Regions from separate parts of the Microbacterium azadirachtae genome, predicted to be linked through region 2. Evidence: predicted binding sites of a transcription regulator. Region 2 holds the regulator's gene; the other holds the start of a gene.
What was found. The regulator HspR, encoded in region 2, represses chaperone genes until heat shock. The targets are predictions, from matches to a motif close to AAGTTGAGTCNNNNNGACTCAACTT.
Positions count from the first base shown of each region.

Region 1: a site for HspR is predicted at 10,180-10,204, ahead of NFX31_RS03545 (ATP-dependent Clp protease ATP-binding subunit). Genes of this name have one in related genera too.

Region 1 is NZ_CP099706.1:735,111-750,221, forward strand. It holds gene NFX31_RS03495 (alcohol dehydrogenase catalytic domain-containing protein) at 1-881, shown strand, start outside; gene NFX31_RS03500 (EamA family transporter) at 930-1,862, shown strand; gene NFX31_RS03505 (YidC/Oxa1 family membrane protein insertase) at 1,889-2,629, opposite strand; gene NFX31_RS03510 (DUF6412 domain-containing protein) at 2,690-2,962, opposite strand; gene NFX31_RS03515 (NAD(P)H-dependent flavin oxidoreductase) at 3,033-4,076, shown strand; gene purU (formyltetrahydrofolate deformylase) at 4,109-4,960, opposite strand; gene NFX31_RS03525 (discoidin domain-containing protein) at 5,101-7,497, opposite strand; gene NFX31_RS03530 (LacI family DNA-binding transcriptional regulator) at 7,684-8,712, opposite strand; gene NFX31_RS03535 (glutaminase) at 8,868-9,347, shown strand; gene NFX31_RS03540 (glutamine amidotransferase-related protein) at 9,360-10,100, opposite strand; gene NFX31_RS03545 (ATP-dependent Clp protease ATP-binding subunit) at 10,219-12,786, shown strand; gene NFX31_RS03550 (LysR family substrate-binding domain-containing protein) at 13,027-13,806, opposite strand; gene NFX31_RS03555 (transferase) at 13,961-14,368, shown strand; gene NFX31_RS03560 (DNA-formamidopyrimidine glycosylase family protein) at 14,562-15,111, opposite strand, start outside.
Region 2 is NZ_CP099706.1:3,423,931-3,439,041, forward strand. It holds gene NFX31_RS16130 (NADP-dependent oxidoreductase) at 1-830, opposite strand, end outside; gene NFX31_RS16135 (TetR/AcrR family transcriptional regulator) at 924-1,529, shown strand; gene NFX31_RS16140 (heat shock protein transcriptional repressor HspR) at 1,687-2,154, opposite strand; gene NFX31_RS16145 (DnaJ C-terminal domain-containing protein) at 2,311-3,297, opposite strand; gene NFX31_RS16150 (nucleotide exchange factor GrpE) at 3,307-3,915, opposite strand; gene dnaK (molecular chaperone DnaK) at 3,915-5,771, opposite strand; gene NFX31_RS16160 (hypothetical protein) at 6,015-6,689, shown strand; gene NFX31_RS16165 (DUF3817 domain-containing protein) at 6,735-7,199, opposite strand; gene NFX31_RS16170 (serine protein kinase RIO) at 7,458-8,378, shown strand; gene NFX31_RS16175 (sirohydrochlorin chelatase) at 8,448-9,161, shown strand; gene NFX31_RS16180 (metallophosphoesterase) at 9,534-10,568, shown strand; gene NFX31_RS16185 (nitrite/sulfite reductase) at 10,771-12,510, shown strand; gene NFX31_RS16190 (phosphoadenylyl-sulfate reductase) at 12,681-13,397, shown strand; gene cysD (sulfate adenylyltransferase subunit CysD) at 13,394-14,356, shown strand; gene NFX31_RS16200 (sulfate adenylyltransferase subunit 1) at 14,356-15,111, shown strand, end outside.

The sequences.
Region 1 (15,111 bases), 1.0 Mb from region 2:
ACGAGGGGGCGCGATCCGTCGAGGGTGCGGAACTGCACATCGGCGACCGCGTGGTGTGGTCGGTCACCGTGTCGTGCGGGCACTGCGACCGCTGCGTGGCGGGGCTCACGCAGAAGTGCCGGACGCTCGCGAAGTACGGGCACGCGCGCATCGAGCCGCGCTGGGAGCTCACCGGCGGCTTCGCCGGGCACGTGCACCTGCGGGAGGGCACGGCGATCGTCCGCGTCCCCGAGGCTCTGCCCGCGGCCGCGCTCGCGCCGGTCTCGTGCGCGACCGCGACCGCCTGGGCCGGCATCGCCCGGGGCGCCGCCCTGCGCGGACGGAGCCGTCCGGATCCGTCTCCCACGGCCTCTGAGGCCGCCGTGCTCGCGTGCGAGCGCGTGCTCGTGCTCGGCGCCGGACTGGTCGGGCTCACCGCCGCGGTGATCGCCGCCGAGCTGGGCGCACAGGTGCGGATCGCGGATCCGGATCCGGCCCGGCGCGCGTTCGCCGAGCGGTTCGGACTCACCGCGCTGGAGCCGGAGGACGTCGCCGAGGAGGGGTTCGACCTCGTCGTCGAGGCCTCGGGTCACGCGGTCGGCGCCGCACTCGACGCCGTCGACGTGGGCGGGGCGGTGGTGCTGCTGGGGAGCGTGTTCCCCGCGGATCCGGTGCCGCTGGACGCCGAGCGCATCGTGCGCGGACTCGTCTCGGTCGCCGGGGTGCACAACTACACGGGGTCCGAGCTGCAGGCCGCCGCGGCGTTCATGGGCGGACGCGGCCGGGCCTATCCGTTCGCCGACGCGGTGGGCGCCGTGCATCCGCTGGCGGCGGTGGACGCCGCGCTCGTGGAGGCGGCGGCGCCGGGCGCCCCGCTGCGGGTCGGCCTCACCCCGCGCTGAGGACGTCGCACGGCGCGCCGGACCCGGCTCCCGTGCCAGGCTTGAGGGGTGAATTCTCAGGAACCGCGGCAGCAGCCCGCGCTCGGCGTGCTGCTGGTCGTCGGATCCTGCCTCTCGCTGCCGTTCGGCGCGGCGGTCGCGACGACGATCTTCCCGGCCCTCGGCTCGTGGGGCGTCACCGCGCTGCGCGTGCTCATCGCCGCGATCGTCGTGCTGGTGATCGCCCGCCCCCGGCTCAACCGCTGGAATCGCGCGCAGTGGACGGCCGCGGTGCTGTTCGGCATCTCGCTGGCCGCCATGAACGGCAGCTTCTACGCCGCGATCGACCGGATCCCGATCGGCCCGGCCGTCGCGATCGAGTTCCTCGGACCGCTCGTGCTGGCCGCGGTGCTCACGCGTCGCCTGGCCGATGCGGTCTGGGTCGGCGTCGCCCTGGTCGGCATGGCCCTGCTCGGGGTCGACGGGCTGCTCGGGGCGGCGGCCCTCGACCCGCTGGGGGTGCTGTTCGCCCTCATCGCGGCGGCGTTCTGGGTGATGTACATCCGGATGAGCACTCGCGTCGGCGCGCTCACCACCGGCACGGAGGGGCTCGCCGTGGCGCTCGCGGTCGCCGCGGTGCTGCTGCTGCCGTTCGGGGTGCCCGCCGCGATCACGGCGGTGGCGGATCCGCATCTGCTCGGGCTCGCCGCGCTCACGGCGCTGCTCTCCTCGGTCATCCCGTACATCCTCGAGCTCGCCGCTCTGCGTCGGCTGCCGCAGCGGATCTTCGGGATCCTGCTCAGCCTGGAGCCGGTCTTCGCGACGCTCGCGGGTCTGCTCGTGCTGGGGCAGCAGGCGTCGCCGCTGCGCCTCGCCGCGGTGGCCCTGGTCGTGATCGCCAGCATCGGGGTCACCGCGGGCGCCCGCCGTCGCCGCGGCTCGGGCCCTGACGAGGAGCCGCCCTCTCCGCTCACCGGATCCATCCCCGTCGTCCCCGACTGAGTCTCGGCCCGCGAGGCGGATCGGTCTCACGCTGCGGCGTCGAGCGGATGCCGGCGCCGCAGCAGCAGCCTCTGGCCGAGCGTCCACGCTCCGCTCACGGTGAGGTAGAGCGCCGCCGCGAGCGGTACGAAAAGGGCGACCACCGCGGTCAGATGGTGCAGCGCGCCGGTGAGCAGCCGCATGCCGGGCGAGACCGGCGAGCCGTCCTGCACGGGTTGCAGCAGACGCCGCGACAGCTCCGCGACCACGACGAGCGTCGCCAGCAGCGCGCCGTAGACGAGGAAGGCGGTGGCGGGCCCTCCGCCGGTGACGAGCAGCTGCGCGAGGCTCGTCCCGAGGGGTGCGCCGAACAGGTCGTGCTCCAGCATCGGGTTGGCTCTTCCGGCGATCTCGGAGCGGACGAAGATCGCGTAGAGCAGGCCGAGCACGGGCGCCTGCGCGAGCGTCGGCAGCATGCCCGCGAACGGCGAGACATGTTCCGCACGGTAGAGGTCGAGCGTCTCGCGCTGCAGCCGCTCGGGATCCTTTCCGTGCCGGCGGCGCAGCTCGCGCAGCCGGGGCGTCAGCCGCGCCCTCGCCTGCTCGGATCGCGCCTGCGAGACACCGGCCGGTATCAGCACAGCGCGCACGAGAAGCGTCACGAGCACGACCGCGAGAGCGCCCGCCGTCGTGCCGACCGCGGGGGAGAGCAGATCCGTCAGGCCGGCCAGGGCCACGGATGCCGCGTTCAAGAGCGCGGCGAGGGGAGGGAAGGTGAAGGGGTCCACAAGTAGTCCGTTCGTCGTCGGGAAGGGGTCGTCGAAGACCGCGCAGCCCGAGGGGAGGGACTACGCGGCGACGGCCGCTCCCGGCGCCCGGGGACGCGGGTGACCGGCGGCATCCGGATGACTCTGCGACGGCAGGGCGGAACGACTGATCGCACGAAGCGGATCCGGGACGCTGCGGCCACGAGGCCTGGCCGGCGCCAGGGCCAGTGCGACGGTGAGGGCGACAACGGCGACGAGGGCGATCGCGAGCCCGAGCGCACCGGCGTCCGGCGGGGACACCATGCCGAGGGCGGCGAGGAGCAGACTCAGTACGACGCCGATCCGGTGCTTCATCCGCCCTCCTCTCCTTCGGGAGGTTACCACCGGCCTTCTGCGAGGCGGGTCGCGGCGTAGCCTCGGAGGCATGAGCGCCCTCACCGATATCTTCGGCATCCGCACCCCTGTGATCCTCGGTCCGTTCGGCGGGCTGAGCTCGATCCCCCTCACGGCGGCGGTGAGCGACGCCGGCGGTCTCGGGTCGTACGGGTTGTACGGCTACGACGGCGACCGCATCCGCACCACGATCGCCGGGATCCGTGCGGCGACCGACGCGCCCTTCGCGGTGAACATCTGGCTGCCCACGGGCGACGAAGTCGTTCCCGGGCCCGAGCACGACGGGTACGCGGCGGCGCTCGCCCCGTTCTTCGCCGAGGTCGGCCTCGAGCCGCCTGCCCGCCCGGAGCGCTACCTGCCCCCGGTCGAGGAGCAGATCGACGCGATCCTCGAGGCGGCTCCCGCGGTGCTCAGCGTGGTGTTCGGGGTGCCGTCGACCGCGCTCGTGGCCGACGCGCAGCGCCGCGGCATCCGTGTCGTCGGCACGGCCACGACCGTGGCGGAGGCTCGCGCGCTCGCGGACGGCGGCGTCGACGCGATCGTCGCGACGGGGCTCGAGGCGGGCGGGCACCGCGTGTCGTTCCTCGGGAGCTCCGAGCAGTCGCTGATCGGACTGTTCGCCCTGCTGCCTCAGGTCGTCGACGCGGTCGATGTGCCGGTGATCGCGGCAGGCGGGATCGCCGACCGCCGCGGAGCGGCCGCGGCGTTCGCGCTCGGCGCGCAGGGCGTGCAGGTCGGCACTGCGTTCCTCGCGACGGCCGAGTCGGCCGCGAACGCCGGGCACCGCGCCGCGATCGGCGCGACACCGCCGGAGCAGACGGTGCTCACCCGGGCGATGAGCGGCCGGCTCGCCCGCGGCGCGCGCAACCGGGCCATCACCGAGATCGAGGCCGCGGGGACGATCGCGCCCTTCCCGGCGCAGAACTGGATCACCGGACGCTTCCGCACCGCGGCCGGCGAGCAGGAGAAGACCGACCTGCAGTCGCTGTGGATGGGACAGGCGGCGCCGCTCGCGCGTGCTGCGACCGCGGCCGAGGCGTTCGCCGAGCTCGCCGCGGGGATCCCCGCGGTCTGACGCCGGTCAGGAGCGAGGGGGAATGCTCCGGGTCAGAGGATGACGGTCGAGCGGCCGTGCACGATGACGCGGTCGTCGGCGTGCCACTGCACCGCGCGCGCGAGCACGAGCCGCTCCACGTCGGCGCCGCGCGCCTGCAGCTCGGCGGCCGAGTCGGCGTGGGTCACGCGGGTGACGTCCTGCTCGATGATCGGGCCCTCGTCGAGGTCGGCCGTGGCGTAGTGCGCGGTGGCTCCGATGAGCTTCACACCGCGTTCCTTGGCCCTGGCGTACGGGTTGGCGCCGATGAACGCCGGCAGGAACGAGTGGTGGATGTTGATCACCGGGGCGCCGAGGCTCTCGATGAAGTCGTCCGTGAGGATCTGCATGTAGCGCGCGAGCACGACCAGATCCACGTTGCCCTGCAGCAGCTCGAGCTGGCGGCGCTCCATCTCCGCCTTGTCCCCGGAGGGGATGTGCACGAACGGCACGCCGAACGACCGCACCGACTCGGCGAGATCCGGATGGTTGGAGACGACCATCGTGACGTCGATGTCGAGCTGTCCGCGCTGGGTGCGCCAGAGCAGCTCCATGAGGCAGTGGTCGTACTTCGACACGAAGATCGCGACCCGCTTGCGCTTGGACGCGTCGTGCAGCGACCACTCCATGCCGAAGCGCTCCGCGACCGCGGCGAGGTCGGCCTCGAGCGCCGGGCGGGCGGCGGCGAGCCCCTCGCGGTGGATCACCGTGCGCTGGAAGAAGCGGCCGCCCTCCGCGTCGGTGGAGTGCTGGTCGAGGGAGATGATGTTCACCTCGTGCGCGGCGAGCACTCCTGCGACGGCGGCCACGATGCCGGGCTGGTCGGCGCACGTGATCAGCAGTCGTGCGGTGTCGGGCTGCGCCATGGCGTCGTCTCCTTGCAAGCGGGGTGTGCGTCGATTCTGCCGTGCCCGCGCAGCGGAGGCGAATCGCGGCGGATCGACCGGCAGGCGACGCAGGAGGGGACCCGGGCCCGCGGCCCGGATCCCCTCCTGTCGTGGACGGCTCAGTGGCCGCCGGTGAACTCCGCGATGCTCAGCGTCTGGTCGCCGGGCCGGGTGAACAGCCCCGCCTGCGCGGTGCTCGACGCGCCGCGCGACGCCGGCTTGTCCCAGGTGCGCCCCGGTGTGGTCGCCGCCGTCGAGGCGTCGATGCCCAGGACGAGGCCCGAGTACCGGTTCACGAGGCGGACGGATCCGGTCGCCTTGCCGGTCTCGGGATCGGTGTTCGGCACGAGGAACCACTGCTGCCCGACGCCGGCCGAGTCCTTCGCGGTGAGCGTGAGCCCGGCGCCCCAGGCGCGGCCCGCGGTCGACGACGCGTCGACGCCGAGCAGGGCTCCGGCCTGGGTCGAGACCGTGTACGCGCCGTCGCCGGTGGCCGTGAAGGTCCAGGCGCCGTTCTTGCGGTTCACGGATCCGGCCGTGGTCAGCTTCTTCCCGTTGCCCGAGGCGGCGAGCTTGCGGCCGTCGGCGTTGGCGATCGTGTACGCCTTCGTCGTGTCGATCGGGCTCGCCGCCGCGACCGAGGGGCCGGCGTCGATCGTGACGTTGGCGAGCTGCGCGTAGGCGTCGCCCATGCAGCCGAACGAGCAGTAGGAGCGGAACGACTTGCCCACGATCGCCGAGCTCGTCTTGTTGGCCGGGTCGACGAACCAGCGGTACCAGGACGCCGTCGTGTAGGCGGATCCGGTGTCGCCGAGCCGGAACCACTTCTGCGTCGCGAGGTTCTTCGTGGCGTAGAACTCCTGCGGCGCCGTGCCCGACTGGTCGGGGTTCTGCGGCTGGCCGATGTAGAGGCCGAGGTAGGCGTCGTAGGTGACGTCCATCACGAACAGCGGCGAGGTCGCGGGCATCTGCCCCTTCTTGATCTGCTGCTGAGCCGTGCCGGGCGTGTTCGGGTCGTACTCCTTGTCGACCGGGGTGTAGCCGGTCTCGCTGTCGTCGGCGACGGGGACCATGTTGCTCTCCTTGCCGGAGATGCCGGGCTCGGTCCAGGTGCCGTCGTACCACTTCTGCCAGGTGCCGGTCGCCATCTTCCCGGAGATCGGGGCGCGGGCGACGTGCTCGTAGAACGCGACCCAGCCGCCGGTCTTGTTCACGATGCGGGAGCCGTAGAACGCGTAGAAGTAGCCGGACGCGTAGTCGACGTAGAGGCGGGGATCGCCGTCGCCGTAGGAGTAGGTCTGCTGCGGGAACGCCGTGGTGTCGCCGCGGGTGGTGCTGTACGGCGAGGTGATCGCGTGGCCCGGGATCTTCCAGGTCCGGCCCTTGTCGGTCGAGACGGCGTAGTCGATCGCGTCGTAGTGCAGGCCGTCGCCGAAGGGCTTGGGCGTGAACTCGTTGTGCACGAGCCCGTACCAGTCGCCCGAGTCGGGGTCGACCCACATCTGGGTGATGTCGCAGTAGTTCGGCTGCGTGTAGCTGGATCCGGCGGGCGCCTTGGTCGACTCCACGCCGGTCGGGCTGGCGTTGCAGAAGTCGGTGGTGTCGGGGTTCGTGCCGGCGGCGTTGAGCGCGTCGTCCGGTGTGGCGGTGTCGAAGTTCGTCCCGGTGTACCAGTTCCACTGCCGGATGTCGCCGTTGCTGCCGTCGGGCTCGTTGTAGTAGTTGGCGTGCGACTCGCCGAAGTGGAAGGTGCCGTCGGCGTCGATGAACGGGCTCGCCGGGGTGTCGTCGGGATACTGCCACGTGGTGTCGTCGACCGAGTCGGTCGTGACCGTCGCCGCCGCCGGCTTGGGCGTCGGCGTCGGCGTCGGGGTCGGCGTCGGCGTGACGATCGGGTCGGTCGTGTACGCGACGATCTCGGAGGCCGAGGCGTTGTTCGATCCGTTCACCGCGTCCAGGATCCGGAACTCGACGTAGCGTGCGGAGACCGGCTGTGCGAACGTCACGTACTGGATCTGCGTGCTGCTGGTGGGCTGCGCGAACGTCGCCGTGCCGGCGAGGGCCCATCCGCTGCTCTTGCCGTCCTTCGCGACCGCGGCGTCGTTCGTGGTGAGCACCTGCACGTTCTTGGCCGGGCCGTTGCCCTGCACCTTCACGGAGTAGCCGAGCCCGGTGAGCGCGTGCTCCGCGCCGATGTCGAACGTCAGGTAGTGCGGCATCGGATCCGGGGATCCGCCGTTGTAGTTCGACGCCCACTGGGTCGAGTAGTCGCCGTCGAAGGCGCCCTTGGCGGTGCCGTCGAGCGAGGGCGGTGCCGGATAGGGGGCGGACTCCGAGTCGACGTCGAGCAGGGTGTAGCCCGTGTCGGGGATCGCGGCACCGGCGGGAGGAGCGGCGTCGGCGTAGGCGGGTGCGCCCGCGCCGAAGGTCAGGGCGGTGGCCGCGACGGCGAGCACGGCGCCGCCGGCGAGCACGCCGCGCGAGCGGCGCGGGGAGGAGGGGTTCTGTGGGGACATCGGTCTTCCTTGCTGCATCGTCGAGGCGGGGAGAACAGGGGACACGCTACGCGCAAGTTATCGCTAACATCAAGCTTTTCCCGATGATTCGGCGCCTTGCAATCCGGGTCGGATACCGCAAACATCGCCGCGCTCCGGCCTGCGCCGCCCTCGCGGTCCTCGCGGAACCGGCGGGCCTCGCGAGGGTCAGCGCCGCAGGGCAGCCGTGGAGGCGCGGACGATCAGCCGCGGGGCGATCGACTCGGCCGGGGGCACGGCATCCGGATGCGCGATGGCGTGCAGCAGGTGCTCGACCGCCACGCGTCCGACGTCGCCGAAGGGCTGGGCGACCGTGGTGAGGGCGGGGGAGCAGAACTCCGCGAGCGGGATGTCGTCGACGCCGACGATCGACACGTCGTCCGGGATCGCACGGCCGTGCTCGGCGAAGGCGCGGGCGAGGCCGAACGCCATCTCGTCGCTCGCGACGAAGACCGCGGTGACCTCCGGGATCCGCGCCAGGAGCTGCCCCGCGCGGTGCCCCGACTCCGGCGACCAATCGCCGGTGATCTCGGGCGGGGCCTCGCGGCCCGCATCGGCGAGCGCGTCCCGCCAGCCCTGGGCGCGGCTCGACGCGTCGAGCCACTGCGGCGGGCCCGCGACGTGCCAGACCGTCTCATGGCCGAGCTCCAGCAGGTGGCGGGTCGCGATCAGGCCGACCTCGCGCTGGTCGACCGCGACCACCTGGGTCGACGCGGTGCGCGACCCGTCGATCGTGATCGTCGGCACCGCGCGGGTGAGCTCGTCGATGGCCCGCGACGTGGAGATCAGCGGCACCGCGAGAACGATCCCCTCGACGCCCTGATCGGCGAGCCGCGACATCGCAGCTTCGATCTCGGCGGCGTCGAGAGACGGCGTGGTCACCGAGTTCACGATGTAGCCGGCGTCGGCGGCGGTCGTCTCGATGCCGACGGCCACGGCCGAACGGGAGTAGAACCCGGTGCGCAGGGAGATCACGCCGATCGCCCTGCTGCGCCCGGAGGAGAGGGCCCGTGCGGCGTTGTTGCGTCGATAGCCGAGCTGCTCCACGGCGGCGAGCACGCGGGCGCGCGTCTCGGGCTGCACGCTCGGGTTGCCGCTCAGCGTGCGGGAGACCGTCTGGGCCGACACCCCGGCGAGGCGCGCGACGTCGGCCATCGCGGGGACGCGGCGGGGGTCGGGCGGGGCGGCGGTCGTCATCGGATCCGTTCGTGGACGAGGGACGGGAGCAGCCTCCCGCCCACGTGCATGATATCGATCACACGGTCGCGGGTCGTCACCGTGCACCCGGGCGCGGCGCGAGGGACCGTGCCGGTCCGCACCGCGCTGCCCGGGGCGAGGCTTAGCCTGAAGGCGTGACCGCCGAATCGACCGCCTCGCTCGGATCCCTTCTGGAACGGGCCAGGTCCGCCCTCTCCGACGTGCCCCGGGAGGCGCTCGGGCGTGAGAAGACCTCGCGCTGGCGGGCGCCGCGCATCGTGCGCGTCGGATCCGCGTGGCATGTGGGCGTGCTGCTGATCGCCGACGACGCCGTCTTCGCGACCGCGGAGGTGCTGCGTGCGGCTGCGCCCGTGCGCCGCGGCTACGCGGCCGAGTCGGCGCGCGCGAGGGCGGAGCGGCGCGCCGAGGCCTCCCGCGGCGGGTTCCGCGACGGCGAGACCGTGCACGTGGGCTGGGCACCGATCGACCTGGATGCGGTCGCGGCCGGCGGCGCCTCCGGCCCGCTCGTCCTGACGGACGGCGTTCCCTCGGTGCGCTGGTCGGTCGGCGGCGGGCTCATGCCGCTCGCCGCCTACCTCGACGAGCGGATCGCCCTGCTGCACGGCGAGCGCTGAGGCGACCGGCGCTCAGCGATCGCGATGGCGCGCCAGGGCGCGGGCGCCGAACCGGTGCAGGATCCGGGACGGCTCGGTGACGACCGACTCCAGGATGGCCTCCTGCACGGTGTGGAACGCGTCGGGGTCGAAGTACCCGGTGGTGCGGTAGAAGACCATCCGGTCGGCGAAGTCGCGCGGCGACGGCTCCGGGTGGAACTGCGTCGCATACAGGTCGGCCCCGACGCGATAGGCCTGCACCGGACAGGCGTCGTTGCCGGCGAGCAGCACGGCGCCCGGGGGCGGCTGGGTCGAACCCTCCTTGTGCGCGGTGAACGCATGGAAGCGGGGTCCGGCCGCGGCGAACAGCGGATCCTCCGTGCCCTCGGGCGTGGTGCGGATCTCGGCGGCGGCGGCCTCCTCGGGGTTGTCGCTGCCGACGACGCCGCCCAGCAGGCGCGTCACGACGCCGATCCCGAAGCAGGTGAAGAACGCCGTGGTGGCTCCGTCGATCGCCCGCGCGGCGATCCGCTCGAGATCCGCCTCGACCCGTCGCTGGGTCTCCGACTTGCGGACGTCGGTGACGTTGAAAGGGGAGCCCCCGATCACGAAGCCGGCATAGCGGTCGAAGGCGTCCTCCGGCAGGGGCGTGGTGGTGAGGTCGACGCGGTCCAGCGCCTCGGGGCCGACACCGAGGGCGACACGGAAGGACGCGCGCTCCGCCGTGGCCGCATCCAGCTCAGGGCGCACGCCGACGTACAGGAGCGAGGCCATCCCTGGATTCTAGGCGAGCAGCGAGATCCGCCGAAGTCCGGATGCAACGGACGGGAATACGGAGGGAGGACTCGCGTTGAACTTGACAGCACTACGCTCAAGTTTGAGAGGAAGCGAAATGCCCAACGACTTCACCGACGCGGGTTCGGGCTCGTTCGACGAGTTCCTCGCCCGCTACCTGGCCGGTGAGCAGGCCCGGCAGACCCGGTCCATCGACCTCAGCCGGTTCCTGACCGTGCGCGCCCAGCGGATGCTGCAGCGCGCCGGCCGCTTCGCGCTCGAGCGCGGCCAGACCGAGCTCGACGCCCTGCACGTCCTCCGCACCGTCGTCGAGGACGACGCCGTCGACCAGGCCATCCGCAACATCGGCGTGACGCCGAAGGCGATCGTCGATGCCGTCGAGGCGCGGCTGCCCGCGCCCGCCGACGCGTCCGACGTCGAGGCGGCGACGATCACCCCCGGAGCCAGCCGTGCGCTGTTCCACGCCTACCAGGTGGCACGATCCTCCGGGGCGACCTACATCGAGCCGGAGCACATCTTCTTCGCCCTGGTGCTCGGGCAGGACGCGCCCGCGGGGCAGATCCTCGCTCGCGCCGGCGTCACCGCCGAGGCGCTGACGCAGAGCCTGCGCGAACCCGTGACCGCGGGGGCTGCTCCCGAGGCCGACGCGACCCAGCCCGCCTCCGAGACGCCGATGCTCGACCGCTTCGGCCTGGACCTCACCGCCCGGGCCCGGGCCGGTGAGCTGGATCCGGTGATCGGGCGTGCCGACGAGATCGAGCAGACCATCGAGATCCTCAGCCGTCGCACCAAGAACAACCCGGTGCTGATCGGAGAGGCCGGCGTCGGCAAGACCGCGATCGTCGAGGGCCTCGCCCGCGCGATCGTCGACGGCGCCGTGCCCGCTCCGCTGAAGGACCGCCGCGTCGTGGCGCTCGATCTGCCCGCCATGCTGTCGGGCACCCGCTACCGCGGCGACTTCGAGGAGCGCCTCACCCAGACGATGGACGAGATCGCCGCGCACAAGGGCGAGATCGTCGTGTTCATCGACGAGGTGCACACGGTCGTCGGCGCCGGAGGATCCGGCGAGGGCGGCGGCATGGACGCCGGCAACATCCTCAAGCCGCGCCTCGCGCGGGGCGACCTGCACCTGGTCGGCGCGACGACCCTCGCCGAGTACCGGCGGATCGAGAAGGATCCGGCGCTCGAGCGCCGCTTCCAGCCGGTCAAGGTCGCCGAGCCGTCGATCGAGGACGCCGTGCGGATCCTGGAGGGGCTGAAGCCCGCGTACGAGCAGCACCACGCGGTGACCTACACCGACGACGCCGTGCGCGCCGCCGTGGAGCTGAGCGCCCGCTACCTGCCCGACCGCGTGCTGCCGGACAAGGCGATCGACCTGATCGACCAGGCCGGCGCGCGCCTGCGGCTGCGCCTCGGCGTCGTGACCGACGTCGCCGCGCTCTTCGCCGAGCTCGCCGACCTGGAGGCGCGCAAGAACGCCGCGGTCGGCGCCGAGCACTACGAGGAGGCGTCCCGCATCCGCGACGAGATCGCCGCCGTGCAGGCGCGGATCGACGACGCGGGCGCCCCCTCGCCCGTGTCGCAGACCGGCGACGCGATCGTGGACGAGGCGGAGATCGCCGCGGTGATCGCCCGCGCGACGGGGATCCCGGTGAGCCGGGTCTCCGAGAGCGAGCGCGAGCGGCTGGCCGATCTCGAGGCCGAGCTGCACGCCCGGGTGATCGGGCAGGACGACGCGGTCACGGCCGTGGCCCGTGCCGTGCGGCGCAGCCGCACGGGCATGGGCGACGCGCGCCGGCCGGTCGGATCCTTCCTGTTCCTCGGGCCCACCGGCGTCGGCAAGACCGAGCTGGCCAAGGCCCTCGCCGATCGCCTTCTCGACGACGAGTCCGCCGTCATCCGCTTCGACATGAGCGAGTTCGGGGAACGGCACACGGTGTCGCGACTCGTCGGTGCTCCTCCGGGATACGTCGGCTACGACGAGGCCGGGCAGCTCACCGAGCGCGTGCGGCGCAACCCGTACTCGATCGTGCTGTTCGACGAGATCGAGAAGGCGCACCCCGACGTGTTCAACCTGCTGCTGCAGGTGCTCGACGACGGACGCCTCACCGACGGCCAGGGACGCACCGTGGACTTCCGCAACACGGTGATCGTGATGACCTCGAACATCGGATCCGAGTTCCTCGCCTCGCGGTCGGGGGCGCTCGGCTTCGTCGCCTCGCAGGACGCGTCGGCGAACGGGTTCGCCTCGCAGGAGGATCTGCGTGCGCGAGTGATGGGCAAGCTGCACGAGGCCATGCGCCCCGAGCTCCTGAACCGCATCGACGAGATCGTGCTGTTCCAGAAGCTCGGGCGCGAGGAGCTGGGCCGCATCGTCCGCCTGCTGCTGCAGGCGACGGAGCGACGGCTCGACGGCCGCGAGGTCGCGCTGGACGTGACCGACGCCGCCGTGGCGTGGCTGGGCGAGCACGGCTACGAGCCGGAGTACGGGGCGCGACCGCTGCGCCGCCTGATCCAGCGCGAGGTCGACGACCGCATCGCCGACCTGTTCGTCTCCGGCGAGCTCCGCGACGGCGGCCGGGTGCGTGTCGACGCCGTCGACGGCGCCCTGCGCGTCACGGCTCCGTCAGAGGTGGCGCAGGCCGAGCCCGCCCGGGCGGCCTGACCCGCGCGCCGAGGCCCGGGCCGCTGCCGGGGCCTCGCCGGGTGCCGGCCGTTGTGCAGGGAACGCTCGCGTTGTGCAGGGAGGGAGCGGTCGGTGCCGGGGGACCGGCGCGGAAGACCGCGGAACGACGGTTCGCCGATGGCGCACCACGGCCGCCGGCCCTGCATAACGCGCGGCCTCCCTGCACAACGGCGCGGGGGCCGCGCGGAGGACGGTGAGAGGAGCGAGGTGAGCGCGGGATCAGCGCGAGGAGTTCGCGGTGCGGCCGCGGACGACGCCGACGAAGGCCTCGATGTCGGGGGTCGTCGCCCCTTTCGGCCAGGCCAGCAGCACGGGAGAGACGGGCGCGTCGCGCAGGATCCGGTATTCGACGTCCTTGCGGTGGTGCAGGCGCGCCAGCGACATGGGGGCGACGAGGATCCCGACGCCGGCGGCGACCGTCTCCACCGCGTTCTCGATGGTGTCGAGGGGCGGGATCGCGGACGGCGTCGTCGGCAGGGCCAGCACGCCCAGCACGTCCTCCGCGGTCGTCAGCAGCGTCTCGCCCTCGAGATCGGCAGGAACCAGCTCGTCGGCGGCGAGCAGGTGCGAGTCGGCCGAGGCGATCACCACGGGAAGCTCCTCGTAGAGAGGGATCGCATGCATGCCGTCGTCGTCGAACGGGGCGCGCACGAGGGCGAGATCGATCCCGCCCTCGGTCAGCGCGGCGCGCTGTCGGGCGAACGGGATCGGCACGAGTTCGAGCGTGACATTCGGCATCCGGGTGTTCCAGGTGTCGATCCAGCGCCCGGGCGTCGCGCCGGGCACCGCGCCGAGGCGCAGGGTGCGGGGCTCCTCGGGCACGACGGGAGGGGCGTCGAAGACGACCTTCTCGGCCTTCTTCGCGGGCCGTTGCGACGCGCTCTTGGGTGCGCCCTTGCCGGTCTTCGCGGCGTTCCGGCCGCCGGCGGTGCTGCGGGCGCCGCCCTTGGCGGAGCGCACCGCGGGTTTGCGTCCGCCGGAACCGCCTCGCCTGCTCATGCGTTCAGCGTACCGGCGCGGCCGTGGCAGCGGCGGTCCGACCATCGCGCGGCGGTCCGGACCCGACACGCGCGAAATGCGTGCGCGGGAATAGATCCGACGCGCGCGAGGTTGCAGATGTATCCGGGGAAAGTCCCGGGCACGGGAGGTTTTCGTGGGTAAGAACTACGTCGACATCGAGGACGGCCGTGGAGGCACGCTGCGCTACCGCAAGCACGCCAACGGCCGTGGTCTGATCGCGCACGGTGCCAAGGTGCACCCGCAGGCGGTCGTGGAGGCCGGCGCCTATGTCGAACCGGGTGCGAAGGTCGGGGCCGGCGCGCATGTCGCGCGCGGCGCCTGGATCGAGCCCGAGGCGATCGTGGGCGTCAACGCCCGGATCGAGGCCCATGCCCACATCGGGCAGGGCGCCGTGATCGGGGATGGCGCCACGATCGGCGTGCGCACCGAGATCGGCACCGGCGCGCACATCGCCCGCGGTGCGAAGATCGGCGATGACGAGACCGTCGCCGCCGGCATGAATCTGGACACCGACCGCAAGGGCCTCTGGCTCGCGGCCTGAACGCCGCGGCCCGCGGGCCGCACCGAAGACGCGCATCTCCTCCGGGGAGGTGCGCGTCTTCTCGTTCCCGGCGGAGAGGGTCCTCTCGTTCCCGGCGGAGGGGGCGGTTCGCTGGTCGCGGACTGCGGCTTTGTGCCGCGGAAACCCGCCAATCGCGACCAGCGAGCAGGGAGGAGGGGGCGTGGCCCGGGCGTCAGCGCTGGCAGCGCGGGCACCAGAAGGTGCGGCGTTCCTCGGTAGGGTCGGCGCCCAGCTCGCCCGTCCGGATGAGCGTGCCGCAGCGGCGGCAGGGGCGCCGCCCTCGCCCGTAGACCCAGGTGGTCCGGCCGCGGAGGGCGACGCCGGTGAACGTGCGGTCGATCCGGTCGCGGTTGGCGCGGATGGTGCGCGCTCCGAGATCGAGGAGCGCCGCCGCATCCACCTCGGTCGCCGGGCGCGTGGGCAGCACGCCGCGCAGGAACAGCAGCTCCGCCGCGTACTCGTTGCCGAAACCGGCGACGTTGCGCTGATCGAGCAGCGCGACGTGGATCGGTCGCGGATCCGACCCGACCCGTCGCGCGGCCTCCGCCGGATCCCAGTCGTCGCTCAGCGGATCCGGTCCCAGGTGCGAGACGAGCGAGGCCTCCTCCGTGGTCGGCACGAGGGCGAGCATCGACACTTCGAAGCCGACCGCCTCGACATCGGCGGTGCCGACGATCGCGCGGGCCGTGTGCGCGGGCGCCCGCCAGCGCTCCCCGGGCCGG
Region 2 (15,111 bases):
CAGAGGAAGGAGTAGTCGACACCGAGTCGACGCGCCTGCCGGCGCACCTTGGCGCTCAGACCACCGATGGCCAGCCTGAGACCGGCATTCAGGCCGATCGCCCGAGCGAAAGCCGGATCGGGCGGGCCAGCGATCCCGATGGCGAGACCACCGGGGCGCAGCACGCGCAGTGACTTCTCGAGGTTCTCGCCCCCTACGCCGTCGATGACAAGGTCGTAACCGGAGAGCAACGTCGCGAAATCCTGGGAACGGTAGTCGATGACCTCGTCCGCGCCGAGCCCGCGCAGCCACTCGACGTTCGAGGCGCTCGCGGTCGTGGCGACATGTGCTCCGAGATGCTTCGCGAGCTGCACGGCGACCGACCCGAAGCCACCCGCGCCGCCGTGGATGAGCACCCGGCTCCCCACCCCGACCCCGGCGCGCTCCACGAGCGCCTGCCAGGCCGTCAAAGCGACCAGCGGCAGTGAGGCCGCCTCGACCATGCCCAACGAATCAGGCTTCAACGCCACGTCACCCTCTGCGATCGCGATGCGCTCGGCGAAGGTTCCGATGCGGAAGTCGGCTGGGCGAGCGAACACCTCGTCACCCACGGCAAACCGGGTGACGGCCGATCCGACTGCCTCGACCGTTCCCGCGACGTCGTGCCCGAGGGTCAGCGGCAGCTCGTAGTGGAGCATCGCCGTGAACTCCCCCTCGGCCAGCTTCACGTCGAGGTGATTCACCCCTGCCGCGTGCACAGTCACCAGCACGTCGTGATCGCCTACCACGGGCTCGGGTGCATCCGCTTCTCTGACCTCGCCCTTGTACCGGTCAATTCTGAAGGCCTTCATAACCTGCTTCTCTCATCGTTTTTTATGAGCGTAGTCACTAATGAGCGCACTCGCAAGTGACTGTACGATGAAAATCTGTAGAATGAAGACCTGATGACCCCTCCCGACACTGCGCCCGTCGGCCGCCGCGAGCGCAACAAGCAGCAGAAGCTCGATCGCATCACCGCGGCCGCGGACGATCTCTTCCGTCGATACGGGGTCGACGACGTCACGACACAGCAGATCGCCGATGCGGCCGACATCGGCACGGGCACCCTCTTTCTCTACGCGCGCAGCAAGGCAGAGCTGTTGCTCCTCGTGCAGAACACGCACTACGCCGAGGCGATCGAGTCGGGCCTGCGCGCGGCCGCCACCGCCCGATCGCCGATCGAGGCGATCATGGCGCTCGTCGAACCCGTCGTGGAGTGCAACCGGCGACAGATCGACAACGGCCGCACCTACCTCCGCGAACTCATCTTCGGCGACCCCGAAGAGCCCCACCACGCCGTCGGCCTCCAACTCATCCAACGCGTCGACGCCGCCTACGTCGAGATCCTGCAGCGCGATGGCCGGTTCACCGCGAGCGATGCCGCGACGCTCGCTCGCGCCATCTCCGCGGCCATGTTCGTCTGCCTCGCCTCACCGCTGCATCTGAACAGCACCAACGCTCAGGTCTGCGACGACATTCGCGAGCAGACGCGGGTACTCATCCGCGCGTAGGTGGTTCGGTAGCGACATCCTGCGCGTCGAGAACGCCCCTGTCGTCGCGCGCACAGGTCAATGCCCGCTGGTCGTACGGGCCGAGCGCCTCGGAGATCCCAGCGGCCCGGCCTACGAGAACCTGGAGGTCGTCGAGCCGCTGGACTGACCCGCAGCCTCAGCGCTCGCTGTCGTCGGGATCGTCGGCGAGCTCGTCGTCCGACGCCTCAGGGCGGTTCAGCCAGGGCCGCCACAGGACGATCTCGGTGGAGCGCCGGATCCGTCGTCCGGAGGGGACGGCCATGATGGAGCCCGTCGCGCCGGCGGCGAATACCCGCACGCCGGGACGGCTGGCCCGCTCCTCGCGCAGGTCGTGCTCGAGCTCGACGACGCGGCGGCGGAGCGTGCGGACCTCGTCCTCGAGATCGAGCAGCTTCGCGATCGCCGGCAGGCTCATGCCCTCGCTCGACAGCTGCGCGACCTCGCGCAGCTGGGCGATGTCGCGCTGGGAGTAGCGGCGGGATCCGCCGCGGGTGCGTCCGGGCACGACCAGGCCGATCCGGTCGTACTGCCGCAGGGTCTGCGGATGCATGCCGGCCAGCTCGGCGGCGACCGCGATCGCAAAGATCGGGGTGTCGGCGCTCATACGCTCATCACCCACAGCGCACCCCGTTTCGGCCCTGCCGGAATGAGGGCGGCCGACCGAGATCAGGAGAATCCGCAGGGATCCACCTGATCTCGGTCAGTTCGCCCGTTCTCGGCATCAGCAGGGCGCGAGCGGAGGCGCACAATGACGGGGTCTTCACGCGCGCGCCTTCGCCAGCAGCTCGGCGCGCGGGTTCTCCGCGGGCTCGGCGGCCCGGAAGCGCTCGAGCGCCTCGCGCGCGGCCTCGTCCAGATGCGCCGGCACGGCGACCTGGATCTCGGCGAGCAGGTCGCCGGTGCCCTTCGACGTCGTGACCCCGCGGCCCTTGACGCGCAGCACCCGGCCGGACGGCGTTCCCGCCGCGACCTTGAGCTTGACCGGATCCCCTCCCAGCGTCGGCACCTCGATGGTCGCCCCGAGCGCGGCCTCCGTGAAGGTGACCGGCACGGTGACGCGCAGGTTGAGGCCGTCGCGGGTGAACACGGGGTGCGGTCTCACCGAGACCTGCACCACGATGTCGCCGTTCTCGCCGCCGTCCGGGGAGGGCCGGCCACGACCGCGAAGACGGATCTTCTGCCCGTCCTTCACGCCCGCGGGGATCTTCACCTTGAGCGGATGACCGTCCTCGCCCTGCAGCGTGACGGTCTCGCCGCGCACGGCCGTCGCGAACGACAGCGTGGTGCGCGCCGTGACGTCGGCGCCCTTGGTCGGGCCGCCGAAGCCCCGGAAGCCTCCGGACGGCTGCCCGAAACGGCCGGATCCGAAGGATCCGCCGCCCTGGTTGAACATCGCGAAGATGTCGTCGAAGTCGGCGGTCTGCCCGCCGCGGCCGCGGTTGAACGCGCTGAACACGTCGTCGAAGCCGCCGTTGCCGGCGCTGCCGGGCGCGGTGAACCGCGCGCCGCCGGCGCCCATGGCGCGGATCTGGTCGTACTCGGCGCGCTGCTCCGCATCGGAGAGCACCGAGTACGCCTCGCTGATCTCCTTGAACTTCGCCTCCGCCGCGGCGTCGCCGGGGTTGGAGTCGGGGTGGTACTTGCGCGCGAGCTTGCGGTAGGTCTTCTTCAGATCCGCCTCGGAGACGTCTTTCGAGACGCCAAGGGTCTTGTAGAAGTCCTTGTCGAACCAGTCCTGGCTAGCCATGCACCACCCCTACTCAGCGGGAACGGCGACGACGACCTTGGCAGGGCGCAGCTCGATATCGCCCAGGCGGTAACCCACCTCGACGACCTCCAGCACGACGGTCTTCTCGACGCCCGGGGTGGGCTGCTGGAAGATCGCCTCGTGCTGCTGCGGGTCGAACTCGTCGCCCTTCTCGCCGTAGGAGACGACGCCGAGCCGCTCGACGACCGAGCGGACCTTCTCGGCGATCGCGGCGAAGGGGGTGCCCTCCTGCAGATCGCCGTGCTGCGCGGCGCGGTCGAGATCGTCGAGCACGGGGAGCAGGCCCTTGGCGGCCTCGCCCTTCGCGCGCTGGATCTCGACGCCGCGCTGCTCCTCGGTGCGGCGGCGGTAGTTCGCGTACTCGGCCTGGAGGCGCTTGAGGTCGATGAGCAGGGTGTGCTCGGCGTCCGCGAGGGCCGCGTCCTCGGCGAGCGCGTCGTCGCTCGGCGCGGTGTTCAGGATGTCGTCGACCGTGAGCTCTTCGGCGTCCTGCAGGTCATCGGCCCCGGCCGCGGGGCCGGACGCGTTCGCGTCCGACCCCTGGCCGCCGACCTCACGGCCCCCCTCGGGGCCCTCGAAGTCCTTGGGATCCGTCATTACTTCTTCTCGTCCTCGTCGTCCACGACCTCGGCGTCCACGACGTCCTCATCGGACGCGGCGCCCTCGGCCGCCGGCTCGCCCTGCGGGGCGGATGCCGCGTCGGCCTGCGACTGCGCGTAGATGGCCTCGCCGAGCTTGGACTGCGACTGGTTCAGCTTCTCGAACGCGGCCTTCACGGCCTCGTCGTCCTCGCCCGCCAGCGCGGTCTTGAGCGCGTCGACGTCGGCCTTGACCTCGGTCTTCACGTCCTCCGGGAGCTTGTCCTCGTTCTCCGAGATGAGCTTCTCGATGGAGTAGGACAGGGTCTCGGCCTGGTTGCGGACCTCGGCCGACTCGCGGCGCTTCTTGTCCTCGGCGGCGTGCTCCTCGGCCTCGCGCACCATGCGGTCGATGTCGTCCTTCGAGAGCGAGGATCCGCCCGTGATGGTCATCGACTGCTCCTTGCCCGTGCCCTTGTCCTTGGCGGACACGTGCACGATGCCGTTCGCGTCGATGTCGAAGGTGACCTCGATCTGCGGGATGCCGCGCGGAGCCGGCGCGATGCCGGTCAGCTCGAAGGTGCCCAGCGGCTTGTTGTCGCGGGTGAACTCGCGCTCGCCCTGGAAGACCTGGATCGCGACCGACGGCTGGTTGTCGTCGGCGGTCGTGAAGGTCTCGCTGCGCTTGGTGGGGATGGCCGTGTTGCGCTCGATGAGCTTGGTCATCATGCCGCCCTTGGTCTCGATGCCGAGGCTCAGCGGGGTGACGTCGATGAGGAGGACGTCCTTGCGCTCGCCCTTCAGCACACCGGCCTGGAGAGCTGCGCCCACGGCGACGACCTCGTCCGGGTTCACGCCCTTGTTGGCCTCCTTGCCGGTCTCGCGCTTGACGAGCTCGGCCACGGCGGGCATACGGGTGGAACCGCCGACGAGCACGACGTGCGCGATGTCGCCGACCTTGATGCCGGCCTCGCGGATGACGTCCTCGAACGGCTTCTTGGTGCGGTCGAGGAGGTCCTTGGTGAGGTCCTCGAACTTCGCGCGGGTGATCGTCTCGCTCAGCGACACGGGGCCGTTCTCGGTGAGCGACAGGTACGGGAGGTTGACCGAGGTCGACGTCGAGGAGCTGAGCTCCTTCTTCGCCTGCTCCGCGGCCTCCTTGAGACGCTGCAGCGCGATCTTGTCGTTCGAGACGTCGACGCCGGTCGAGTCCTTGAACTGCTTGATCAGGTAGTCGACCAGGCGCTGGTCCCAGTCGTCGCCGCCGAGGCGGTTGTCGCCGGCGGTGGCGCGCACCTGGATCGTGGAGAAGTCGTCGTCCTTGCCCACCTCGAGCAGCGAGACGTCGAAGGTTCCGCCACCGAGGTCGAAGACGAGGATGAGCTCGTCCTCCTTGCCCTTGTCGAGGCCGTAGGCCAGGGCCGCCGCGGTGGGCTCGTTGATGATGCGCAGCACGTTGAGGCCGCTGATCTCGCCGGCCTCCTTGGTGGCCTGGCGCTCGGCGTCGTTGAAGTACGCGGGGACCGTGATGACCGCGTCGGTCACCGTGTCGCCCAGGTAGGCCTCGGCGTCGCGCTTGAGCTTCTGCAGGATGCGCGCGGAGATCTCCTGCGGCGTCCACTTCTTGCCGTCGACGTCGAACGACCAGTCGGTGCCCATGTGGCGCTTGACCGAGGCGATCGTGCGGTCGACGTTGGTGACGGCCTGGCGCTTCGCGGTCTCGCCGACGAGCACCTCCCCGTCCTTGGTGAAGGCGACCACCGAGGGGGTGGTGCGGAATCCTTCTGCGTTGGCGATGACCTTGGGCTCGCCGCCCTCGAGGACGCTGACGACGGAGTTCGTCGTACCGAGGTCGATACCGACAGCACGTGCCATTTGTTTTCTCCTTCAGTCGGAAGTTTCTGGGAAAGCCTGCGCGGCCGCAGGATCCCGGGGATCACCGGAAAACCTGAGTCGCGATGACTCAAGGGTACGCCCGCTGTCAAGGGATGTCAAAACAAACTTGATAGGACAACGCTCAAGTTTGACGCCGGCGGGGCGGCGCGGCGCGGCCGTTCCCCGCGGACGGGGAGCACTCCCCATCGACGCGGCACTCAGCAGATCCCTAAGATCGGCCTCATGACGACTCGCCTCCGCACCGCCGCCCCTGCGCTCCGCCTCGGCGCCGCCGGCCTGCTCCTCGCCGCCGCGCTGCCGCTGAGCGCGTGCGGGTTCCCGTTCTCGCCCTACGGCGGCGGCGCGGTGCGCGTCGACGGCGGCGGGACGCCCACCCCCGCCCCGACCGACACCACGACCGACGACTCCTCGGGGTCGGGGACCCTCACCTTCGACGCCGACTCGCTGCCGGCCGGGGGCCACGTCGAGTGGTCGGACGGCCTCATCGCCGACTCCCGCTGGAAGGTCGACAAGCCCGACGACGGCAACGGGAACTGGTCCTACGCGACGGTCGACGGGCTGTGCACCGTGCAGTTCTGGCAGGGCACGACGACGTCGACCGGCGCCAAGGACGACCGCGAGGCCAGCGATCTGATGCTCGCCGCCCTGACCAAGGCGACGATCGCCGACGTCACCGCCGCCGCCTCCGACGTGCCGTTCAAGAACGCGACCTCGGGCGGTTACGACGTCGACTCGCGAGCCGTGCAGGGCAGCAACGACGCGGCCACCTGGGTCATCCAGGCCCGGGTGTTCGAGCGGGCAGGGGCCGGGCTCTCCTTCGTCCTCGACTGCACCGACGGCAGTGCGCCGACCGTCGCCGACGAGATCATCGAGAAGGATCCGATCCTCGTCCGCTGATCGGGCGCTCCGGGCCCTCCGGGCGTAGGCGGACGCCCGGCGTCGTCAGTGCGACCCGCCGGGAGGGCCGATCAGCAGCAGCACCGCGAACAGCGCGGCGACCGCGGCGAGCACGAGCAGCGCCAGCACCCACGGCCGGTGCAGGAACCAGCGCATGGTGCGGTCGTACCAGGCGGCGTCGCGCGGGTCGTCGGTCTGCTCCAGGCGCCAGTCCCCGGCCAGCCGGCCGGTGCGGTGCAGCCAGATCTCGGCGGGGATCGTGGCGTAGGGGACGATCGCGCTCGCGATCGCGAGAACCGCGACCCCGACGCCCCAGCGCTGGTGGAACGCGAGCAGCACGGCCGTGGCCGCGTACGAGAGGAACACGAAGCCGTGGATCGACCCGGCGATCGTGACGAGCACCGGCGGCAGGCCCACGGCACGGCCCACGAGGGCGCCGATCAGCAGAGTCCAGGTGATGGCCTCTGCGATCGCGAGCACGCGGAACAGGCGGGCGGGAGTGGTGAACACGTCTCTCCTCGGGTCGGGTCCTTCCAGCGTATTCAGCGGCCCGCGCGCCCGCCTGCCCGGCGCCTCCACCTTTCGGACGGTTTCGGGGCCTCGACAGCGGCCACGGCCGGACCGTAGACTCGGCGGGCACCGGGATGCGCCCGGGATCCGAGGGAAGGAGCTGACGATGAACGTCTCTGTTTTCGCGCCCTTCGCCGACCTTCTTCCCTGAGGCCGCCGCCGAACCTCTTCGCGAGCGGCCCCGACCCGGAGTCTCTCGTGATCCCTTCCTCCGCATCCCCGGATGCCCCTTCTTCCTCCGTCCCCCTCTCCTCGTCCGCTCCGCGCGGCGTCGTCGGCGACTTCCTCTCGGCCGCCGACGACGACGACCTCGGCCTCTCCTTCGCCGACGTCGACCTCGTCGACGGTCAGCGCTGGACCACCTGGCCGACGACGACCCCGACCGAGCGCGGTCCCGAGCCGCGCCCGGAGTGGGTGGTGACCTCGGCCGGCGCCGTCGACACCGAGCTCGGCATCCTGAAGACCGGCAAGGAGGCCGACGTCTTCCTCATCGAGCGCGCGGTGCCCGGGGATCCGGCGCAGCGCAGCCTGCTCGCGGCCAAGCGCTATCGCAGCACGGATCACCGCAGCTTCCACCGTTCCACCGTGTACACCGAGGGGCGCCGCACCCGGAACTCCCGGGACGCCCGCGCCCTCGCGCGCAAGAGCGAGCACGGCCGCGAGGTCGCCGCGGCGCAGTGGTCGTTCGCCGAGTTCGAGGCGCTGCGCCGCCTCTGCGAGCTCGGCGCGCCCGTGCCCTATCCGGTGCAGGTGAGCGGCACCGAGGTGCTGATGGAGTTCATCGGATCCGGCGACGGCGTCGGCGCACCCCGCCTGGCACAGGTCCGGCACGATCCGTCACTGCTCGACGATCTGTTCGCGCAGGTCGTCGAGCTGATGCGGGTGTTCGCCCGGGCAGGGCTCGCGCACGGCGACCTCTCGCCGTACAACCTGCTGGTGCACGACGGCCGCGTCGTCGTGATCGACCTGCCGCAGATCGTCGACACGGTGGCGAATCCGCAGGGCCTGGATCTGCTGCACCGCGACTGCGTGAACGTGTGCGACTGGTTCGCACGTCAGCGGCTCGACGTCGACGCCGAGGCGCTGTTCGGCGAGTTGGTGGCGGAGTCGTTCGGCTAGCGGACCGCCGTCTTTCCCCGGATGACATGCTGCCGGGCCTGATCCGGCGGCACCGCATACACTCCGAGCATGACCCGCCCCGCCCTGCTCGCCGTCTCGCACGGGACGGGGGACGCGGCCGGTGCGGCAGCGATCTCGCTGCTCGTGCAGCGGGTCGCAGAGCGCCTGCAGAGCCCCGGCCAGGAGCCCGTCGAGGTGCACGCGGGTTTCGTCGACGTGCAGGAGCCGGATGCCCCGAGCGCCCTGGCGGCCATCGCTGGGCCGGTCGTCGTGGTCCCGCTTCTGCTGTCGCAGGGGTTCCACGTGCGGGTGGATCTGGGTCGCGCGGCCGCGGTCCGGCCCGACGCGGTGGTGACGGATCCGCTCGGACCCGATCCCCGGCTGGCCGAGGTGCTCGCGCAGCGGGTCGCCGAGGCCGGCGCGGATCCGGATCCCTCGACGCCGCTCGTGCTCGCCGTCGCCGGATCCCGCGACCCTCTCTCCCTGCCGGACGCCGAGGCCGCGGCGGCGCTCCTGGCCGAGCGGATCGGACGCGTCGTCGTGCCGGCGTACCTCGCGGCGCGCGAGCCGAGCCTCGCCGCGGCGCTGCAGACCCACCCCGGGGCGGCGGTCGCGACCTACCTGCTCGCGCACGGCTACTTCTTCGACGTCGCGGCGCGGATCGCCGGCTCCTCGGTGCTGACCGAGCCTCTGCTCGACGACGGCGAGCCCCCGGCGCCGCTCGTGGACCTCGTCGTCGCCCGCTATCTCGCAGGCGTCGCGCGGCTCACGGCACGAGCCTGAACCGCGGGCCGCGGCGGATCCGGGCACGCGGGCGGGGCACCCCCAGCGGCCCCCGCGCTTCCCGCACGCGAGATGGAAGACGTCGCTCCCTCCGCGATCGCAGCGGCGTTATCCATCTTCCGGGCGCGAGTGCTGCGCGCACGAGATGGATTTCGCTGCGCGGAGGACGGCGCGGGCGACGTTTTCCATCTCTCCAGCCGCGAAGCACTCGCCGGCGCGCAGCGGCCGCTCCTGGGGCGGGCCCGTAGCGCGAAGGCGGCAGTGCATCGCGAGTGTTCGCCCTCCGTTCACGCGACGTCCACTCGCATGGGCGCGCGCGGCGCGAGGGTGGGTACGGCGTCCGCCCCGGCGCCCCCGAGCGAAGGAATCCGCATGCAACTCCCCCGCACCCTCATGGCTGCCTCGGCGGCCGTCATCGCCCTGCTCGCCGCGGGCGCGACCCCCGCCGTCGCCGCCGACGCACCGGGCCAGGACAAGGCAGGGCACTACTCGTTCGCGATCATCGGCGACATCCCCTACGGCGCCGCACAGCAGGCGCTGTTCCCGCAGTGGATCCAGGAGATCAACGCCGCGAATCCCGAGCTGACGTTCCACGTGGGCGACATCAAGAACGGATCCAGCCGCTGCGACGACGCGCTCTACCAGCAGATCAAGGGCGATTTCGACACCTTCACGAACCCTCTCGTCTACTCTCCGGGCGACAACGAGTGGACCGACTGCCACCGCGCGAACAACGGCGCGTACAACCCCCTGGAGCGCCTCGCCTACGACCGCTCGGTGTTCTTCGCCAACCCGGGCGTCTCCCTCGGGCAGAACCCCGTGAAGCTCGACTCGCAGGCGGCGGCCGGCTTCCCGGAGAACGTTTCCCTGCGCCGCGACGGCGTGGACTTCGCGGTCGTGCACGTCGTGGGCAGCAACGACGGCGTGCAGCCGTGGGCGGGCCTCGGCGACACCGCGCCCCGGCCGGAGCAGCTCGCCGCGGAGCAGGCGAGGATGGCGAACGCGATCTCGCTCGTGAAGAGCACGTTCGCGACCGCGAAGCAGAAGCACGACCGCGCCGTGACCGTGCTGTTGCAGGCCGACATGTTCGACCCCACGTACACCCCGGCCTGGTCGGACATCTCGGCGTTCCAGCCGCTCGTGCAGACCCTCGTGGAGCAGTCCCGCGCCTTCGACGGCGAGGTCTACCTCGTCAACGGCGACAGCCACGTGTACAACTCCGACAAGCCGCTCGCGGCCGGATCCCCGTGGCTGACGACCTACGGCGTGACCGGATCCGCCGACAACCTCACCCGTGTGACCGTCGACGGCTCCTCCAACAACAAGGACTGGCTGCGCGTGACCATCAACCGTCCGGGCGCCGACCACGTGCTGAGCTGGGAGCGCGTCCCGTACATCGCGCACTGAGCTCGCGGCCAGAAGGCGGGATCCCTCGGGGTCCCGCCTTCTGCGTGTCCCGCGGTCTGCGGGAACCGGATCCGCGCGGCGGGCGCTCCATTGAACAGCATCCCGCCCGGAGGAAACTGGACCATGTCGAACAATGACGCTCCGTGTCGGAGCGGATGACACAGACGGGCGGATCCGGCGGGTGCGCACGTAGCTTGTCGGCATGTCTCCCGAACCGACCACTGCCGCGCCCGCCGGCCCGGTGCGCGGCGCCCGCACCCGCACCGCCCGCGTGCCCACCAAGCCGCACGGTCAGTGGGCCGTCGACGGCACGGAGCCGCTGAACGGCAACGAGGAGTTCAAGCTCGAGGACAACGGTCTGAACGTGCGCGAGCGGATCGAGTCGACCTATGCGGCCGGCGGATTCGCGAGAATCGACCCGACGGACCTGCACGGGCGATTCCGCTGGTGGGGCCTGTACACGCAGCGCAAGCCCGGGATCGACGGCGGCCGCACCGCGACGCTGAGCCCCGAGGAGCTCGAGGACGAGTACTTCATGCTGCGCGTCCGCGTCGACGGCGGCCAGCTCACGACCGACCAGCTGCGCGTGATCGGTGGGATCTCGACCGAGTTCGCCCGCGACACCGCCGACCTCACCGACCGGCAGAACATCCAGCTGCACTGGATCCGCGTGGAGGACGTCCCCGAGATCTGGCGTCGCCTCGAGGACGTGGACCTGAGCACCACCGAAGCGTGCGGCGACGTGCCGCGCGTGATCCTCGGATCCCCCGTCGCCGGGATCGCCGCCGACGAGATCATCGACCCCACCCCGCAGATCCTCGAGATCGCGGAGCGCTTCATCGGCGACGAGACCCTCGCCAACCTGCCCCGCAAGTACAAGACCGCGATCACCGGCCACCCCAGCCAGGACGTCGTGCACGAGATCAACGACTGCGCGTTCGTGGCCGTCACCCACCCCGAGCTCGGCATCGGCTACGACCTGTGGGTCGGCGGCGGCCTCTCGACCGTGCCCCGGCTGGGCGAGCGCCTCGGCGCCTTCGTGACGCCCGACCGCGTCGCCGAGGTGTGGCACGGGGTGATCCGCATCTTCCGCGACTACGGCTACCGCCGCCTGCGCAACAAGGCGCGCCTGAAGTTCCTCCTCGCCGACTGGGGCACCGAGAGGTTCCGTGAGGTGCTCGAGACCGAGTACCTCGACGCGCCGCTGCCCGACGGACCCGCCGCCCCGAGGCCGATCGGCCAGGGCGACCACGTGGGCGTGCACCGCCAGAAGGACGGCCTCTTCTACGTCGGCGCCGCGCCGGCGGTGGGGCGCGTGTCGGGCACGACGCTCACCGCACTCGCCGATCTCGCCGAGGCGCACGGATCCACCCGCATCCGCACGACGCCGTACCAGAAGGTGCTCGTGCTCGACGTGGCGGAGGACCGGGTCGAGTCCCTCGTCTCCGGTCTCGACGCGATCGGCCTGCAGGCCCGTCCGAGCCTGTTCCGCCGGGCCACCATCGCGTGCACGGGCATCGAGTTCTGCAAGCTCGCGATCGTGGAGACCAAGGTCAACGCCGCACGGGCGATCGAGCAGCTCGAGGAGCGCCTCGGCGCCCTGGAGCCCGAGATCGGCCGTCCGATCACCCTGCACGTCAACGGCTGCCCGAACTCCTGTGCCAGGATCCAGACCGCCGACATCGGCCTCAAGGGCCAGCTCGTCACGATCGACGGTGAACAGGTGCCCGGCTATCAGGTGCACCTCGGCGGCGGCCTCGCCAGCGCCGAGCGCTCGGAGGAGGCGGGCCTGGGCCGCACCGTCCGCGGGCTGAAGGTGCCCGCCGACGGCATCGCCGACTACGCGGAGCGCGTGATCCGGCGCTATCTCGCCGACCGGGAGCGCCCGGACGAGACGTTCGCCACCTGGGCGCACCGGGCCGACGAGGAGGCCCTGCAGTGAGCGCCGTGGATCCCGCCACCCCGGTCGCTGAGGCAGTCGAAGCGCCCCCGACGCACACCCCCACCCCGGTCGCTGAGGCACTCGAAGCGACCCGGACGCACACCCCCGTCCCTTCGAGAACCTCAGGGACCGACCCCGCCACCCCGGTCGCTGAGGCACTCGAAGCGACCGTGCGGAAGCGGTCCCTCGACGAGCTGCGGGCCCTTGCCGAGCGTGGGGCCGCGGAGCTGCGCAGCGGATCCGCCGACGAGGCCTCCCCTGCGGAGGTCGTCGCCTGGGTCGCCGCGAACGTCTCGCCGAGGCTGGCCGCCGTCGCCTGCTCGATGGCGGACGCGGCGCTGCCGCACCTGGTCGCCGCGGCGATCCCGGGGGTGGACGTGCTGTTCCTGGACACCGGGTACCACTTCCTGGAGACGACGTTCACGCGCGACGAGGTCGCCCGCACGCTCGACGTGCGGATCGTGGACGTGAAGCCCGAGAAGACTGTGCGCGAACAGGACGCGGAGCACGGCAAGGACCTGTTCGCGCGGGATCCCGCCCTGTGCTGCGAGCTGCGCAAGGTGGCCCCGCTGCACAGGGCCCTCGGCGGCTACGAGGTGTGGTTCACCGGCGTGCGCCGCGACGAGGCGCCCACGCGGGCCAACACGCCGCTGATCGTCTTCGACGAGCGCAACGGCCTGATCAAGGTCAATCCCGTCGCGGCCTGGTCGTTCGACGACCTCATCGCCTACGCGACCGCGCACGAGGTGGTGGTGAACCCGCTCGTCGCCAACGGCTACCCCTCGATCGGCTGCGCGCCGTGCACCAAGCCCGTCGCTCCGGGCGAAGACCCCCGCTCCGGCCGCTGGGCCGGACTGGCCAAGACCGAATGCGGACTCCACGTATGAGCATCGACACACTGACCACCGAGCGCCCTTCGTCGGTTCCTGAGCGAGGAGCGCAGCGACGAGACGAAGGACTCACCGGCCTGGATCTGCTCGAGGCCGAGGCGATCCACATCATCCGCGAGGTGGTCGCCGAGTTCGAGCGTCCGGTGCTCCTGTTCTCGGGGGGCAAGGACTCGGTGCTCGTGCTGCACCTCGCCGCGCGCGCGTTCGCGCCGGGCCGGATCCCGTTCCCGGTGCTGCATGTGGACACGGGGCACAACTTCGACGAGGTGATCCGGTTCCGTGACGAGACCGTCGAGCGGCTCGGCCTGAAGCTCGAGGTCGCCCGCGTGCAGGACTACATCGACGACGGCCGCCTCACCGAGCGCCCGGACGGCACCCGCAACGTGCTGCAGACGCAGCCGCTGCTCGACGCGATCGCCGCGGGCAGGCACGACGCGGTCTTCGGCGGCGCCCGCCGCGATGAGGACAAGGCCCGCGCGAAGGAGCGCATCATCTCTCTGCGCGACGAGTTCGGGCAGTGGGATCCGCGCAACCAGCGCCCCGAACTGTGGAGCCTGTACAACGGCCGGCACACGCCGGGCAAGCACGTGCGCGCGTTCCCGATCTCGAACTGGACCGAGCTGGACGTCTGGCGCTACATCGCCCGCGAGCGGATCCCGCTTCCGCCGCTGTACCTGGCGCACGAGCGCGAGGTGTTCCGCCGCGACGGCATGTGGTGGGCGGTGAACGAGCATGCCCTGCCGCGCGCGGACGAGCAGGTCGAGCGCCGCACCGTCCGCTACCGCACCGTCGGCGACGCGAGCTGCACCGGTGCCGTCGAGTCCGACGCGGCGACGGTCGACCAGGTGGTCGCCGAGGTGGCGCGCTCCACGCTCACCGAGCGCGGCGCCACGCGCGCCGACGACCGGATCAGCGAGGCCGCCATGGAGGACCGCAAGAAGAACGGATACTTCTGATGAGCACGACCGAGACCTCAGGGACCGGGGTCGTCGAGCCCGTTCCGACGCTGCGCGACACGACCCTGTTCCGCTTCGCCACCGCCGGATCCGTCGACGACGGCAAGTCCACCCTCGTCGGACGGCTGCTGCACGACGCGAAGGCGATCCTCGCGGATCAGCTCGAGCAGGTCGCTCGCACCTCCGCCGACCGCGGCTTCGCGCACGGCGAGTTCGACTTCGCGCTGCTCACCGACGGCCTGAGGGCCGAGCGCGAGCAGGGCATCACGATCGACGTCGCGTACCGCTACTTCGCCACCGATGCCCGCAGCTTCATCCTCGCCGACTGCCCGGGACACGTGCAGTACACGCGCAACATGGTCACCGGATCCGCCACCGCCGACGCCGTGGTCGTGCTGATCGACGCGCGCAAGGGCGTCGTGGAGCAGACCCGCCGGCACCTCGCCGTGGTGTCGCTGCTGCGCGTGCCGCACGTGGTGGTCGCCGTGAACAAGATCGACCTCACCGGCTTCGACGAGGAGCGCTTCCGCGCGGTCGAGGAGCAGGCCCTCGCCGTGGCCGCCGAGCTCGGCCTCATCGACACGCACGTCATCCCCGTCTCCGCCCTCGAGGGCGACAACATCGTGGATCCGTCCGAGCGCACGCCCTGGTACGAGGGTCCGACGCTGCGCGAGCTGCTGGAGACCCTGCCCGCGCGCACCGCCGAGGAGGACGCGGCGTTCCGCCTGCCCGTGCAGACCGTGATCCGCCCGCAG